3 regions of the Cryobacterium zhongshanensis genome follow, and region 3 is predicted to be linked to each of the others. Evidence: predicted binding sites of a transcription regulator. Region 3 holds the regulator's gene; each other region holds the start of a gene.
What was found. Region 3 encodes LexA, which represses DNA repair genes until DNA is damaged. Its sites were predicted from a motif close to TCGAACANNTGTTCGA; they were not measured.
Positions count from the first base shown of each region.

Region 1: MQH31_RS01300 (Rv2578c family radical SAM protein) is a predicted target of LexA. The motif match lies at 2,160-2,175, and genes of this name have one in related genera.
Region 2: MQH31_RS13385 (HNH endonuclease signature motif containing protein) is a predicted target of LexA. The motif match lies at 1,981-1,996, and genes of this name have one in related genera.

Region 1 covers NZ_JALGAR010000001.1:288,416-293,130, reverse strand. The annotation lists gene MQH31_RS01305 (sensor histidine kinase) at 1-446, opposite strand, end outside; gene MQH31_RS01300 (Rv2578c family radical SAM protein) at 568-2,151, opposite strand; gene MQH31_RS01295 (malate:quinone oxidoreductase) at 2,291-3,763, opposite strand; gene MQH31_RS01290 (glycoside hydrolase family 6 protein) at 3,934-4,715, shown strand, end outside.
Region 2 covers NZ_JALGAR010000003.1:381,352-386,066, reverse strand. The annotation lists gene MQH31_RS13395 (SDR family NAD(P)-dependent oxidoreductase) at 36-821, opposite strand; gene MQH31_RS13390 (helix-turn-helix transcriptional regulator) at 907-1,764, shown strand; gene MQH31_RS13385 (HNH endonuclease signature motif containing protein) at 2,016-3,677, shown strand; gene MQH31_RS13380 (formylglycine-generating enzyme family protein) at 3,664-4,566, opposite strand; gene MQH31_RS13375 (arylsulfatase) at 4,611-4,715, opposite strand, start outside.
Region 3 covers NZ_JALGAR010000010.1:34,152-38,866, reverse strand. The annotation lists gene metE (5-methyltetrahydropteroyltriglutamate--homocysteine S-methyltransferase) at 1-1,618, shown strand, start outside; gene lexA (transcriptional repressor LexA) at 1,805-2,428, opposite strand; gene MQH31_RS20115 (LysM peptidoglycan-binding domain-containing protein) at 2,833-3,195, shown strand; gene MQH31_RS20110 (histidinol-phosphate transaminase) at 3,335-4,423, shown strand; gene hisB (imidazoleglycerol-phosphate dehydratase HisB) at 4,449-4,715, shown strand, end outside.

The sequences.
Region 1 (4,715 bases), on a different contig from region 3:
TCGATGGCGGCGAGGACGGTCACAGTCTCGGCGAGGATGAAGCCGGCCGTTCCCCAGAGCACACCGACGAGGGCACCTGTTCCGACGCCGCCGACCATCACGAGCGCCATTTTCGGCATCGATACGAGGAACACGTCGGAGCTGTGGAAGAGTTCGGGCAGTCCGAGCAGGGTCACGCTGACGATATAGGTGACGACGGAGCCCACCAGAAGGTAGACGACCGAGAGCAGCACCGTACGGTGGCGGGACAGGAGGAAGAGGAGGATCGCCATCGAGAGGATCCCGATCAGGCTCACGCCGATCTGGGCGCTCGGATGGCTGATCCCGAGCACGGCGACCGAGACAAGGGCGCCGACGAGGCAGGTGAGGCCGAACCAGTGCGTGGCCTGGGCCAGGGCGCGCCCGACCGAGGTGCCGACCAGATGGTCGGGGAGGCCTAGGGTCATTGCCGCTCCGTTCTCCGTCGATTATCGCATCCGGCGGAGCCGTTCTGGCGTGAAGGGTCGCGAATCGAGGTTCGCGTGGGCGTTGAACGTCGATCTGCGACACCTCAGCGGAGGGCGGGGTTCAGAACAGGGTCGGGTGCAGCTCAGGCGGAAGCTCACCCGCAATGAGCAGCCGCGGGCCGGGCTCGGGCTGGCCCGGAAACGCGGGGACGGCGGGCACGGGGCGGGCGAGCGCGCGGGAGCGGACGCCGCCGGTGACGGGATCCTCGATCCCGTGCTCGAGCCCGTGCGCCCGGATCAGCGGTTTGATCCGGAGCGCGAGCCATTGCCGGTAGCCCTTGGGCGCGTAGGCGCTACGGCCGTAGAGCTCGTGGTAGCGGGGCACCAGGTCGGGGTGGTCCCGCGCGAGCCACTGCATGAACCAGTCGCGCACTCCGGGCCTCAGGTGCAGCGCGGTGTACATCACGTCGGAGGCTCCGGCGGCCTTCGCCTGGCGGAGGGCATCGTCGAGGTGCGCCCGGGTGTCGGTGAGGAACGGCAGGATCGGCATCATGAAGACGGAGCAGCGCAGGCCGCGCTCCCTGATGGCGGTCACGGTGGCGAGGCGCGCCGCCGTGGATGGCGTGCCCGGCTCGACCGCGGACTGCAGCTCGTCGTCGTAGATCGCGATCGAGAGGGCGAGGTCGACGGGTACGAGCGTGCTCGCCTCGACGAGCAGGTCGAGGTCGCGCCGGATCAGGGTGCCTTTGGTCAGGATCGAGAGCGGGGTTCCGGAATCGGCGAGCGCGGCGATCACGCCCGGCATCAGTCGGTAGCGGCCCTCTGCGCGCTGATACGGATCGGTGTTGGTGCCGAGCGCGACGGCGTTGCGCTCCCAGGCGGGCCGGGCGAGCTCCTTGCGGAGCACCTCGGCGACGTTGACCTTCACGATGATCTCGTTGTCGAAGTCCTTGCCGGCGTCGAGGTCGAGGTAGGTGTGCGTGTTGCGAGCGAAACAGTTGTGGCTGATGACCCCGTTCGCGATGAAATCGCCGGTCCCGGTCGTGATGTCGATCATGTCCATCGTGGTCTCCAGGTCCTCCACGGACACGACCTGGAGCAGCGCCGCGGACTTCACGGCGGCACCGGCAATGGACAGCTTCCGGTCGATCGCGGGCCCCACGAGCCCGAAACCCATGAGTTTGTTGTTGTCGGTCAGGTAGGGACGTTGGCCGTCCCCGCGCATGGCGCGGGTGACGTACTTCCAACCCCGTTCGGTGAGGAAGCGATGGTCTCCGCTGGCGACGAGTTCGGTTCCGTCAGCGAGGGTGACGCGGTAGCCGCGCTTCCGGGTATCCCACGAAGCGAGCACTGTGGTCTGCACATACCGCCGGTAGGCGCCGACGGTCTCCGTGCCCATGATCGCATCGCCAACCCTCACCTCCCAGAGCGGCTTCTGCCGCCCGTCCGCCATCAGGATGAGCGTTTCCGGGCTCAGGCAGTAGGCGCAGGCATGCGAGCAGCCTCGGTAGGGGTTGATGGTCCAGCCGAAGGGCATGGCGCTCTGGCCCGGCACCCGGTTGAGCGCGGACTTGGCCAGGATCTCGTGGAAGGTGATCCCCGCGAACTCGGGGGTGCGCACGCTCCGCACCAGGTTGTTCAGCCGAGCAAGGCCGGGAAGGGCGCCCGCCTGTTCCGTCGTGAGTTCCTGCCCGCTCCACCGCATACCCACATTCGAACACACGTTCGATACTTGCGCAAGGGTGTCGCAGCATCCGCCCTCAGCGAATCGACGGAGATCGTGCCCAAAACGGGCCGAAACTGCCCGCTCGCGTGCCCGAAACCCACAAGCTCCGTCGAATTCGTCAGGGGTTGGTGAGGTGCAGGGTCGCGGCGGTCGCGGCGAGGGACGCCGCGGCGCGGGCGGGGTCGTCGGACAGGGTCGTGCCGAGGCTCGGGATCAGCTCGCGGAGCCGCGGCTCCCAGGCGGGGTACCGCTCGGGGAAGCAGCGCTGGAGCAGGTCGACCATGATCGGTGCCGCGGTCGAGGCACCGGGGGAAGCCCCGAGCAGCCCGGCGATGCTGCCATCGGCCGAGGTGATGACCTCGGTGCCGAATTGCAGCACGCCGCCTTCCTTCGGATCCTTCTTCATCACCTGCACGCGCTGGCCCGCGGTGATGAGCTCCCAGTCGGACATCTTGGCCGTCGGCATGAATTCCTGCAGGGCCTTGAGCTTGGCGGTGCGGGAGGCGAAGACCTCGCCGAAGAGGTACTTCATCAGGCCGACGTTGTGCCGGGCGACGGCGAGCATCGGGCCGATGTTGTGCCCGCGGACGGAGAAGGGGAGGTCGAACCAGGTGCTCGACTTGAGGAACTTGGGCGTGAATCCCGCGAAGGGTCCGAAGAGAAGCGAGGCCTCCCCCTCCACGTGGCGGGTGTCGAGGTGCGGGACCGACATCGGCGGGGCACCGACGGCAGCCTTGCCGTAGACCTTGGCCTGGTGCTGGGCGACGACTGCGGGGTTGGTCGTGCGCAGGAACTGACCGCTGATCGGGAAGCCGCCGAAGCCACGTGCCTCGGGGATGCCGCTCTGCTGCAGGAGGGCGAGCGCGCCGCCGCCGGCACCCACGAACACGAAGCGGGCCTTCACCATGCTGGGGTGTCCGCCGACGAGGCGCCGGAGGTTCAGGCGCCAGGTGCCGTCCGTCAGCTTCTTCAGGCCGGTGACCTGCTGGTTGACGTGGACGCCGACGCCCTTGGCCGCAAGGTCGTCGAAGAGGTAGCGGGTGAGCGCGCCGAAGTCGACGTCGGTGCCGGACGCGATCCGGGTCGCGGCGATGCGCTGGTTCTTCGGGCGGTTCTTCGTGATCAGCGGGGTCCAGGTGCCGATGACGGCCGGGTCCTCGCTGTACTCCATCCCGTGGAAGAGAGGCTGGTCCTTGAGCACGGCGAAGCGTTTGCGCAGGTACTCGACGTTGGACTTGCCGTGCACGAACGTCATGTGCGGCGTCGAGTTGATGAACTTCGTCGGCTCGGGCAGCACTCCGTCGATGACCAGGGACGACCAGAGCTGGCGGCTGATCTGGAACTGCTCGTTGATGCTCACCGCCTTGTCTGCGGTGACGCTCCCGTCGCTTGCCTGCGGCATGTAGTTGAGCTCGCACAGGGCCGCATGACCGGTCCCCGCGTTGTTCCAGGGATTCGAGCTCTCCTGGGCGACCTCGCCGAGGCGCTCATAGACCTCGATGCTCCAGTCCGGCTGCACCTGTTTGATCAAGGTGCCCAGAGTGGCGCTCATGACGCCGCCCCCTATAAGTACGACATCGACCTGCGCCATTGGATTCACACGTTCGAGTGTAACGCCGCGGGCTCGGGCGCCTGACCGCGTCCGAATGCCGCCGGCCGCCCCGGACTGGGGGCGGGATCTGCCCCCGAAAAGGAACAAAGAACCGTCAGACGATACTCCTGCGTAACATGTTTGTCGAACCCCCCCGATAGGGTGGGTTCGTGCATTCGTCCGGCTCGCGTACAGGTCTCGTCCTCGGCATCATCGCCCTGGCGTTGCCCGTGCTTGCGCTCGGCACCTTCGTCGGTGCATTCGCCCTGCTTGTGCCGGGAGGTCAGACCGTGAACCCGCTGGCGACCACGTCGTTCTATGTCAACCCGTCCTCGTCGGCAGCGCAGGCCGCAGCGGATGCTGCTGAACGGTCCGGGGCAGGGTCGGCAGAGGCTACGGCTCTGGGCCGGCTCGCCGCCCAGCCGGCGGCGATCTGGCTGACTCCGGAGAAGTATCCGATCGACACGGTCGGCGTCGAGGTCGCCAGCATCACCGACGCCGCACTCAAGGACGGCAAGACCGCCGTCTTCGTTCTCTACGGGATCCCCAACCGGGACTGCGGCAACTTCTCCGCCGGCGGGCTCTCGGTCCTCGAATACCCCGCTTGGGTGCAGGCGATCGCGACGAGCCTGACCTTGCGCGAGGCCGTGGTGATCCTCGAGCCCGACGCCCTTTCCCTCGCCACCCAGTGCAACAACGTCGAGGAGCGAGTGCACGAGGTGCACACCGCCGTCGACCTACTCGCGCCGACGCGGGCCACCGTCTACCTCGACGCCGGCCACTCCGAATGGATCACCCCGTCCGCGATGGCCGGGCTGCTCAATCGCTCGGGCATCGCCTCCGTGCGCGGTTTCGCGACGAACGTGTCCAACTACATGGCCTCCACGGGCGAGCACGCGTATGCGCAGCAGGTCTCCGAGCTCACCAATGGCTCCCACTACGTCATCGACAC
Region 2 (4,715 bases), on a different contig from region 3:
CGCTCGCTGCGGCGTTCCGCTCACCGCTTTCCGACTCACGCCCCCGAGCCACCGTCGACGGGGATGATTGCACCGGTGACCATCGCGGCGCGGTCGCTCAGCAACCAGGCGGCTACCTCGGCGACTTCGCGGGGTTCGGCCATGCGTCCGATGGGAATTGACGCCGTCAGCCGGTCGATGATGCCGGGAGTTGCCGCCTCCCAGGCTGCCATCATCTCTGTGGAGGTACCTCCGGGAGTGATGCCGTTGACCCGAATCCCCTGGGAAGCCCAGGTGACGGCCGCTGTCTCTGTGATGCTGTTCAACGCTCGTTTCATCGCACCGTACGCCGGGAGGGCAGGATTCGCTCGACGGCTGCCGATGCTCGAGGTGTTCACGATCGCACCTCCTCCACCTTTGCGCATGAGAGCAGCCTCACTGGTCATCGCGGTCCAGTGAGAACGAAAGTTCACGGCGAACTGCTCGTCGATATCCTCGTCGCTGGTGGTGTCCAACGGACCGGGCTCGCGCTGACCAGTAGCACCATTGTTGAACGCACCGTCCAGGCGTCCGTGCAGGACCTCGACGCGATCGATGGCAGAGCGGATGCTTCGGGGGTCGGCAAGGTCGAGAGCGAGTGCGTCGGCCGACCCTCCGGATGCGCATATCTCGGAGACAATGCTCTCGAGAGCAGCGAGCGTGCGGGCGGCCAGGACAACCGTGGCGCCCTCGCGGGAGAACAGGCGTGCCGCGGCGGCACCAATGCCGCGGCTTGCACCGGTTATCAAGACCACCTTCCGTGTGAGCAGGCCGATGGGCGGATTATCAAGAGTGTTGGTCATGTGACCATTGTGGAGCGGCCATGGTTCGCGAAACAGGCACAAATGGTACTAGGGTCCGCTGCGAGACAGAGCACAGACTGGGACGATGGACAAGACCGAACTGGGAGCATTCCTCCGGAGCCGACGGGATCGGCTCCGCCCGGAGGACATCGGCGTCCCCGCAGGACCGCGGCGAAGAACCACAGGACTGCGCCGCGAGGAGGTAGCGGTGCTTGCTCACATTTCGACCGAATACTACGTACGTCTCGAGCAGGGGAGAGCCCCCAAGCCATCGGGAGAGGTTCTCGCCGGGATCGCAGACGCCTTACGTCTCACCGAGGCCGAAGCCGACCACATGCACCTCCTCGCCGGCACATTACCGACCCGCCTGTCGCAGCACCGTCGCGACGTCCGCAGGAGCATCCTCTCGCTCCTCGACCGACTTCCTCAAATAGCCGCGTTTGTCATGTCCGCGGCATTCGAGGTACTGGCTTGGAACGATCTCGCTGCCGCACTGCTGGAAGACGCTATGGGGCCCACCCCCAACGGCCGCAACCTCGCGAGGAGGACCTTCCTGGGATCCCCTCCGCCGGATGCATCACGATACGGACTCGCGGACACCAGGCAGTTTCACCACTTCGTCGTCATGGAACTCCGCTCGGCACTGGCCCGCTATCCGTCCGACCCGCTGATAACGGGTCTGATCAACGAACTTCGTGAGGGCAGCGCTGAGTTCGTACGACTGTGGGAGCGCCACGATGTGCAGGCCACCCCCATGCTCACGAAGACTTTCAGGCATTCTGTCGTCGGCGACATCACCGTCGATTGTGATTCCCTCAAGCTCGTAGATCGAGACCAGCATCTCGTGCTCTACACGGCCGTTCCCGGATCTTCAGACGCCGAGGCTCTGGCTCTGCTCAACGTGCTGGGAAAAGAGCGCATCTCCCTGACTGGCCGCGACTGATTGTGGCTACACAGCGGAAGCCCACGGCTGGCGCGAACCCGGGCGAGTGTGTCGAATTCAGGAGATGCTTGCTGCCAGGTGGGATCGGCCGCACTGGTCCGCCGGTCGGTGCCGCTCGCCCGGGCTGATCTCCTGAATTCGGCACCACGAGCGCGGGCGCACTCGGCTTCAGGTGTGAATCTCGAGACTATCGACTCAAAATTAGGTGAATAAGTCTCGTATTCGTGTTCGATTCAGGGTAGAATCGGGGTATGGCAGGAGCTTCGGATCCACAGTCACACACCCCGCAGACACCCGATTCCGGGGCCGCGGGAGATCAGCCCACCGTTGGTTTCGAGTCGGTGCATCCGGTTGCGGTTGCTGAGGGTTTCGAGGGTGCGGAGGGGCTGGCCGGGTTGGTGCCGTCGGTTCATGCGGATGCTGTCGCCCGGCTCGCCGAAGCACGTTCGGCTCTCGCAGAGGCCCTGGCGGCGATCCCGGTCGGGTTGCTCAGCGATGCGGAAGCGGTCACGGCGCTGAAAGAAGTGGAGGCCATCGGGCGAACGGTGGATGCGGCCCGGGTCAACACGGCGACGGATGTGGACCGGCGAGCCCGAGTGCTCGGCCGGGAAGGTTTGGCGTGGAAGATGGGCTGCAAAGGTCCCTGGGACGTCCTCACCCGGGTGACGCGGGTGTCGGCCCGAGAGGTCAAGCGACGCACGAAGCTCGGGGACGCGGTGTTGCCGCGGCCGTGCGGTGGGAGCAGTTGGTTGCCGCCGTTGTTTCCGACGGTTGGTGCCGCGCTGGCCGCGGGGGAGATCGGGGTGGAGACGGCGGAGTTGATCGTGACGGGGCTTCAGACGATCAGCCACCGGGTCGCCCCGGATGACCTCCTCACGGCGGAGCGGGCCCTGGTCGCCACGGCGGCGGGGCGGATCACACCGGAGACCGAGGATTTGGCCGGCGCGGGGGTCCCGGCGGCCACGGACCTGATCCGGGGGATGGTGCTGCAGTGGCAGGCGGCCCTGGACCCCGACGGCGTGCTGCCGCAGGAGGACGTGTTCGAGGCGAAGTCGAACATCGGCTTCGGACAACTCAAGAACGGGCTCTACCCGGTCAAGGGCGGCGTGACGCCGGAACTGTTCGGGATGATGAACACCCTCTTCGATGCGTTCCTGAGCTTCCATGCGCGGCCTGCGTTTCCCACCGAGGAGGAGCAGGCCCTGATGGATTCGGGGCAGATGATTCCCGGCGCCGAGACCGCCGGAACCGGTGACGGCACCGGCCCGGAGCTGGACGTGATTGAGGCGGAGCTGCGGGAGCGGCGCGCGGACACCCGCACGAGCGGGGAGAAACGCGCCGACATCCTCCGGGCCCTGTTCGAACACGCCGCCCGCGATGAGGGCACGCCCAGCATGGGCGGGTCGGCTCCCACGGTGATGGTGCACGTGAACGCGGCCGACCTCGCGAGCGGGGTCGGGGTCGGGTGGATCGACGGGGTCGAAGCCCCCGTGTCGCTGAAGACGGTGCACCAGCGGATCTGCGACGGCGGCTTCCAAGGGGTCCTGTTCGGGGAGAACAACCAGGTGCTCAAGCTCGGCCCGGAACGGCGGTATTTCAACCGGGCGCAGCGGCGGGCGATCACCGCCCGGGACGGCGGGTGCATCATCCCCGGGTGCAAGGCCCCGGCGCACTGGGCCGAAGTGCACCATGTGAAGCCGTGGGCGAAGGACGGCCCGACGAATGTCGACAACGGGGTCCTCCTGTGCTGGTTCCATCACCACACCATCGACACCTCGGGGTGGGAGATCCGCATGGTGAAGGGCTCACCCCAGGTCCGGGCCCCCGGACTGATCGACCCGCAACGACTCTGGCGGCCACCGAACCGGCACCGCGCCCACCAGGTCCTGACCGGGCCGCCTAACCGCGACTGACAGCGGCTGCGCAGCGGAAGCCCACATGGCTCATGCCCGTGTCGATCGGTTGCGGGCGACGGGCCGCAGGGCGGTACCGCAGGCAATAGCTGTCCGCGCACAGGAATGACCCACCCTTGACGACCTTGCGGGGCACGGCGAACTGAGGCTGGGCCGGATCGAGGCTTCCCTCCGGGGTACAGCAGCCCGACTCGGAATCAGCCTCCCCTTCGGGACGACGACGCGGCGCGTACCAGTCGTCCGTCCACTCCCAGACGTTGCCGGCCATGTCGAGGAGGCCGAAGCCGTTGGCCGGGAAAGAACCGACGGGGCGCGTGCGGCCGTAGCCCGGATCGGCGCGCCAGGGGAATGCGCCGTGCCAGTAGTTGGCGAGACGTTCGCCGCCCGACTCCGGCCGGTCGCCCCAGACGAATTCGGCGTGGTCGAGTCCGCCACGGGCCGCATACTCCCATTCGGCCTCGCTGGGCAGACGCTTGCCGGCCCAGGCGGCGTAGGCCGCGGCATCCTCGTGGGCGACCTGCACGACCGGATGCTCGCCGCGCCCCTCGACGGAAGACCCAGGGCCCTCCGGCCGGCTCCAGCACGCGCCGGCGACCCACGCCCACCACTGGCTCAGGTGGCGCAGGTCGACCGGACCGGGGGTGCCGGTGAACACCATCGACCCCGGCACGAGGTTATCGGCGGGTGCGCCGGGGTAGTCGGCGGGATCGAGCGGCCGTTCGGCGACCGTGCGGTACTCGGTCTCCGCCACGAAGCGCGCGAACGCCGCGTTCGAAACGGCGGTCCGGTCGATCAGGAAGGCGTCGACGCGCACCCGGTGTGCGGGCGCCTCCTCCGGGTAGTGGTCGTCGGAACCGGCCACGAACGTGCCGCCGGGCAACGCACACATCCCGGGCGGCGCATCCGCGACCACCGATTCAGCAGCAGATTCGCTCACCGACTCCCGATCCCGGACTGCAGTTTCGCCATCACCTGGCTGATCGTGAAACTCGACGGCGTCTGCGAGGGCGGGAACTCCAGGAGCGACTGCACCATCCG
Region 3 (4,715 bases):
GGCGTACGGGACCCTCGGCCACCTCGCCCAGCGCCCGGCGATCTTCGTCGCCGCTCCCTACGGCAGCCTCGACGACGCCCTGCCCGTGCTCGCCGCCGCACCGATCGAAGCCATCGGCCTCGACCTCGTCCGCGGCGCCCTGCCCGCGGCCGTCCCCGGCCTCGAGGGGAAGACGCTCGTCGCCGGTGTCATCGACGGGCACAACATCTGGCGCGGCGACCTGGCGGATGCCTTCGCCCACCTCGACGAGGTCAGCGTCCTGTCACCGCGGGTCGCCGTCTCGACCTCGACGAGCCTGCAGCACGTCCCGCACACGGTCACCGACGAGTCCGCGCTCGGTGCAGACCTCGTGAGCTGGCTCGCCTTCGCCGACGAGAAGGTCGGCCAGGTCGCGACCCTGGCCCGCGGCCTGGCCGACGGCCGGGAGGCCATCGACGCCGAGCTCGACGCCGCGACCAGAGCCCTCGCCGCCCGCCGCATCGCCCCCGGAGTGCGCGACGGTGCCGTCAGGGCCCGCGCCGCAGCGCTCACCGCCGACGACTTCACCCGCGGGGAGTACGCCGACCGCCTCGCCGCCCAGGAGACCGCCCTCGCGCTGCCCTTCCTGCCGACGACGACGATCGGCTCCTTCCCGCAGACCGGGGAGATCCGCCGCGCCCGCGCCCGTTTCCTCACGGGAGTGCTCGACGCAGACGAGTACCGCGACCTGATGCGCGCGGAGATCGCCCGGGTCGTCGACCTCCAGGAGGAGATCGGCCTCGACGTGCTCGTGCACGGCGAACCCGAGCGCAACGACATGGTGCAGTACTTCGCCGAGAACCTCGACGGCTTCGCGGTCACCGAGAACGGCTGGGTCCAGTCCTACGGCAGCCGGTGCACGCGACCGTCCATCCTGTGGGGCGATGTCTCGCGCCCGAAGCCGATCACCGTCGAGTGGTCGACCTACACGCAGGGCCTCACCGCGAAGCCGGTCAAGGGCATGCTGACCGGACCGGTCACCATCCTCGCCTGGTCCTTCGTGCGGGACGACCAGCCCCTCGGCGAGACCGCCCGTCAGGTCGCCCTCGCCCTCCGCGACGAGATCGCCGACCTCGAGGCCGCCGGAATCGGCATCGTCCAGGTCGACGAACCCGCCCTGCGCGAACTGCTCCCGCTCAAGAAGGCCGGGCACGCCGACTACCTGGACTGGTCCGTCGGTTCGTTCCGGCTCGCGACGGCGGGGGTGCTGGATGCCACCCAGATCCACACCCACCTCTGCTACTCCGAGTTCGGCGTCGTGATCGACGCCATCCGCAACCTCGACGCCGACGTGACGAGCATCGAGGCGGCCCGCTCCCGGATGGAGGTCGTCGCGGACATCCAGGCCAACGGTTTCGACCACGGCATCGGGCCGGGCGTCTACGACATCCACTCGCCGCGGGTGCCGAGCGTCGCCGAACTCACGGAGCTGCTCGACCGTGCCGTTGCGGCCATCCCGGTCGGGCAGGTCTGGGTGAACCCGGACTGCGGGCTCAAGACCCGCGGTTACGCCGAGACGGTCGAGTCCCTGACCAACATGATCGAGGCGACCCGGATCGTGCGTGCGCGCCTCGCCGAGCGGGTGCCCGCCCGCGCCTGAGCTGTCCCGGGGGCGAGCCCGTGCCGCGCAAGACGCGCCAGTTCCGCTGCTTCGCGCCAGGTCCGGTTCTCTGCGCTCCAGTTTCGCCGCTTCGCGCCAGGCATGCCTGGCGCGAAGCGGCGCAAATGGCGCGCCTACTGAGAGCGAGCGCTGGAGCGCGGGCGCCGGGCTGCCGGGAGCGCCGGACTAAAGGGAACGCAGAACGGCGACGATCTTGCCGAGGATCTCGGCGTGGTCGCCCAGGATCGGCTCGAAGTTGGTGTTCCTCGGCAGCAGCCAGGTGTGGCCGTCACGCTGCCGGAACACCTTCACCGTCGCCTCGCCGTCGAGCATCGCGGCGACGATCTCGCCGTTCTCCGCGGTCTTCTGCTGGCGGACGACGACCCAGTCGCCGTCCATGATCGCGGCGTCGATCATCGACTCGCCGACGACCTTGAGCATGAACAGTTCGCCCTTGCCCACGAGCTGGCGCGGGAGCGGGAAGATCTCGTCGACCTGCTGGTCGGCCATGATCGGCACACCGGCGGCGATCCGTCCGACGAGCGGCACCATCGCCGCGTCGCCGACCGGGGTGCCCTGCTGGAAGTTCTCCGCGGCTCCCGCCGCGGTGTCCTCCGGCGACTGCGGCAACTCGATCAGGACCTCGAGCGCCCGTGGCCGGTTCGGGTCCCGGCGCAGGTAACCGCTGAGCTGGAGCTGGTTGAGCTGGTGGGTGACACTCGAGAGCGACGACAGACCGACGGCGTCACCGATCTCGCGCATGCTCGGCGGATAGCCCCTCTGCCCGACGGAGCGCTGGATCACGTCCATGATCGCGCGCTGCTTGTCGCTGAGGCTCTTCCTCCGTCGCGTGCCGCCTCGTTCAGGGGATCCGCCGCTGAACTGGGTCACGCTGTCCGGGGTCACGCTGTCCTGGGTCACGATGTCGCTCCTGTCGGTGGCGGTGGGCGGGTGGTGGTCGGTCGCCGCGGCGGATGCCGTGAGGCGACCGTATCCGAATGTCAGTGGTCGCTGGTTGAGTTCAGACCAGTCAATCGAAACTGTAACCAGCGTGGGGCGAAAGAGAGACATTCATTCGAGTGTGTCGTGTACTTCACCCCAATAATAACCGGAGAAAGTCTTGATTGTTCGAACAATCGAATATATATTCGGAACATAGCTTCGTATCCGGCTCTCCCGGCCGAGAGCCGGATACGAATACACAGGAGGCAGACATGAGCACAACAATCGAGCTGGTCCCGGGGGCGCACACCCGGCTGCGCATCACGCGGCGCGGTCGTGCCGTGCTGACCGCCGCCGCCGCCGTTCCCCTCGTCGTGGGCGCCCTCGCGCTCGCACTCAACGGCGGCCTCGCCGCCGCAGACGGCAGCACGCTGAGCGGCAGCGGCGCGAGCGACAGCGCAACGACGTTCGACTACGTCACGATCCAGTCGGGCCAGTCCTTGTGGCAGCTCGCCGAGCACATCGCGCCCTCCGCCGACCCGCGCGAGGTCATCGCCGACATCGTCAACCTGAACCAGCTGCCCTCCGAGAGCGTGCAGCCCGGCCAGCGCCTGGCCCTTCCCGCCGAATACTGAGCCCGCCGATTACTGAGCCGGCTGAACACCGAGCAGGCTGAACGCCGAGTCGGCTGATTACTGAGCGGGCTGAATGCACGGGGAGCCGAGCACGGGGCCGGCTGAATACTGAACCATCGTCAACATGCCCACCGGTATTATGGGGGGAGTGACCAGTCTCAACGACCTGCCCCTCCGCGACAACCTGCGCGGGCTCACTCCCTACGGGGCGCCCCAGCTGCACGTGCCGGTCGCTCTCAATGTGAATGAGAACACCCACGGCATCCCCGAGGACGTGGCCGTCGACATCGCGGCCGCACTGGCCGCCGCGATCCGGGGGATCAACCGGTACCCGGACCGGGAATTCACCGAACTGCGCGAGGCGATGGCCCGCTACCTGGGACACGGTCTCACCCGCCAGAACATCTGGGCCGCCAACGGCTCCAATGAGGTTCTCCAGCAGGTGCTCCAGGCCTTCGGCGGTCCGGGACGCACCCTGCTTGGTTTCGCCCCCACCTATTCGATGTACCCGCTGCTCGCCTCGGGCACCGGGACGCGCTGGATCGCCGGTGACCGCGACGCCGACTTCGAACTCACCCCGAGGCGCGCCGTCGAGTGGGTCAATCGCGTCAATCCCGACCTCGTCTTCCTGTGCTCCCCGAACAACCCGACCGGCACCCCGCTCTCGCTCGATGTGATCGCCGCCGTCTATGACGCCTGCGACGGGATCGTGGTGGTCGACGAGGCCTACGCCGAATTCGCCCCGGTGGGGACGGCATCCGCTCTCACCCTGCTGCCCGGGCGGGAGCGCCTGCTGGTCTCCCGCACGATGAGCAAGGCCTTCGCGTTCGCCGGCGCCCGGGTGGGCTACCTCGCGGCCGACCCTGCCGTGACGGATGCGCTCCGGCTCGTGCGCCTGCCGTACCACCTCTCCGCGCTGACCCAGGCGGCGGCCGTTGCCGCATTCGCGCACACGCCCGAAATGCTGCGCATGGTCGACGACATCCGCGGCCAGCGCGACCGTCTCGTCACCGAACTGCGCCGGCTCGGATACCAGCCCCTCCGCAGCGGCAGCAACTTCGTGCTCTTCGGCGGTGTCTCCGACCCGCGCGGCACGTTCGAGGCGCTGCTTGCCGAGGGCATCCTCGTGCGCGACGTCGGGATCCCCGGCCACCTGCGAGTCACCGCCGGCACCGAGCGCGAGACGACTGTCTTCCTCGACGCCCTCGAGGCACTGGGCCACGCGTAACCGTCCGGGCCAATAAACTAGCCGCATGAGCTCACAGTCACCGGCCGCACAGTCATCGACCGCACAGGCCCGCATCGCACACCTGCGGCGGGAGACCAGCGAGTCGAGCATCGACCTGACGATCAACCTCGACGGCACCGGCGTGTCCGACATCCACACCTCGGTACCGTTCTACGACCACCTGCTCACCGCGTTCGCCAAGCACTCCCTGACCGACCTCACCGTGCGGGCCTCGGGAGACATCGAGATCGATGTGCACCACACCGTCGAAGACGTCGGCATCGTGCTCGGC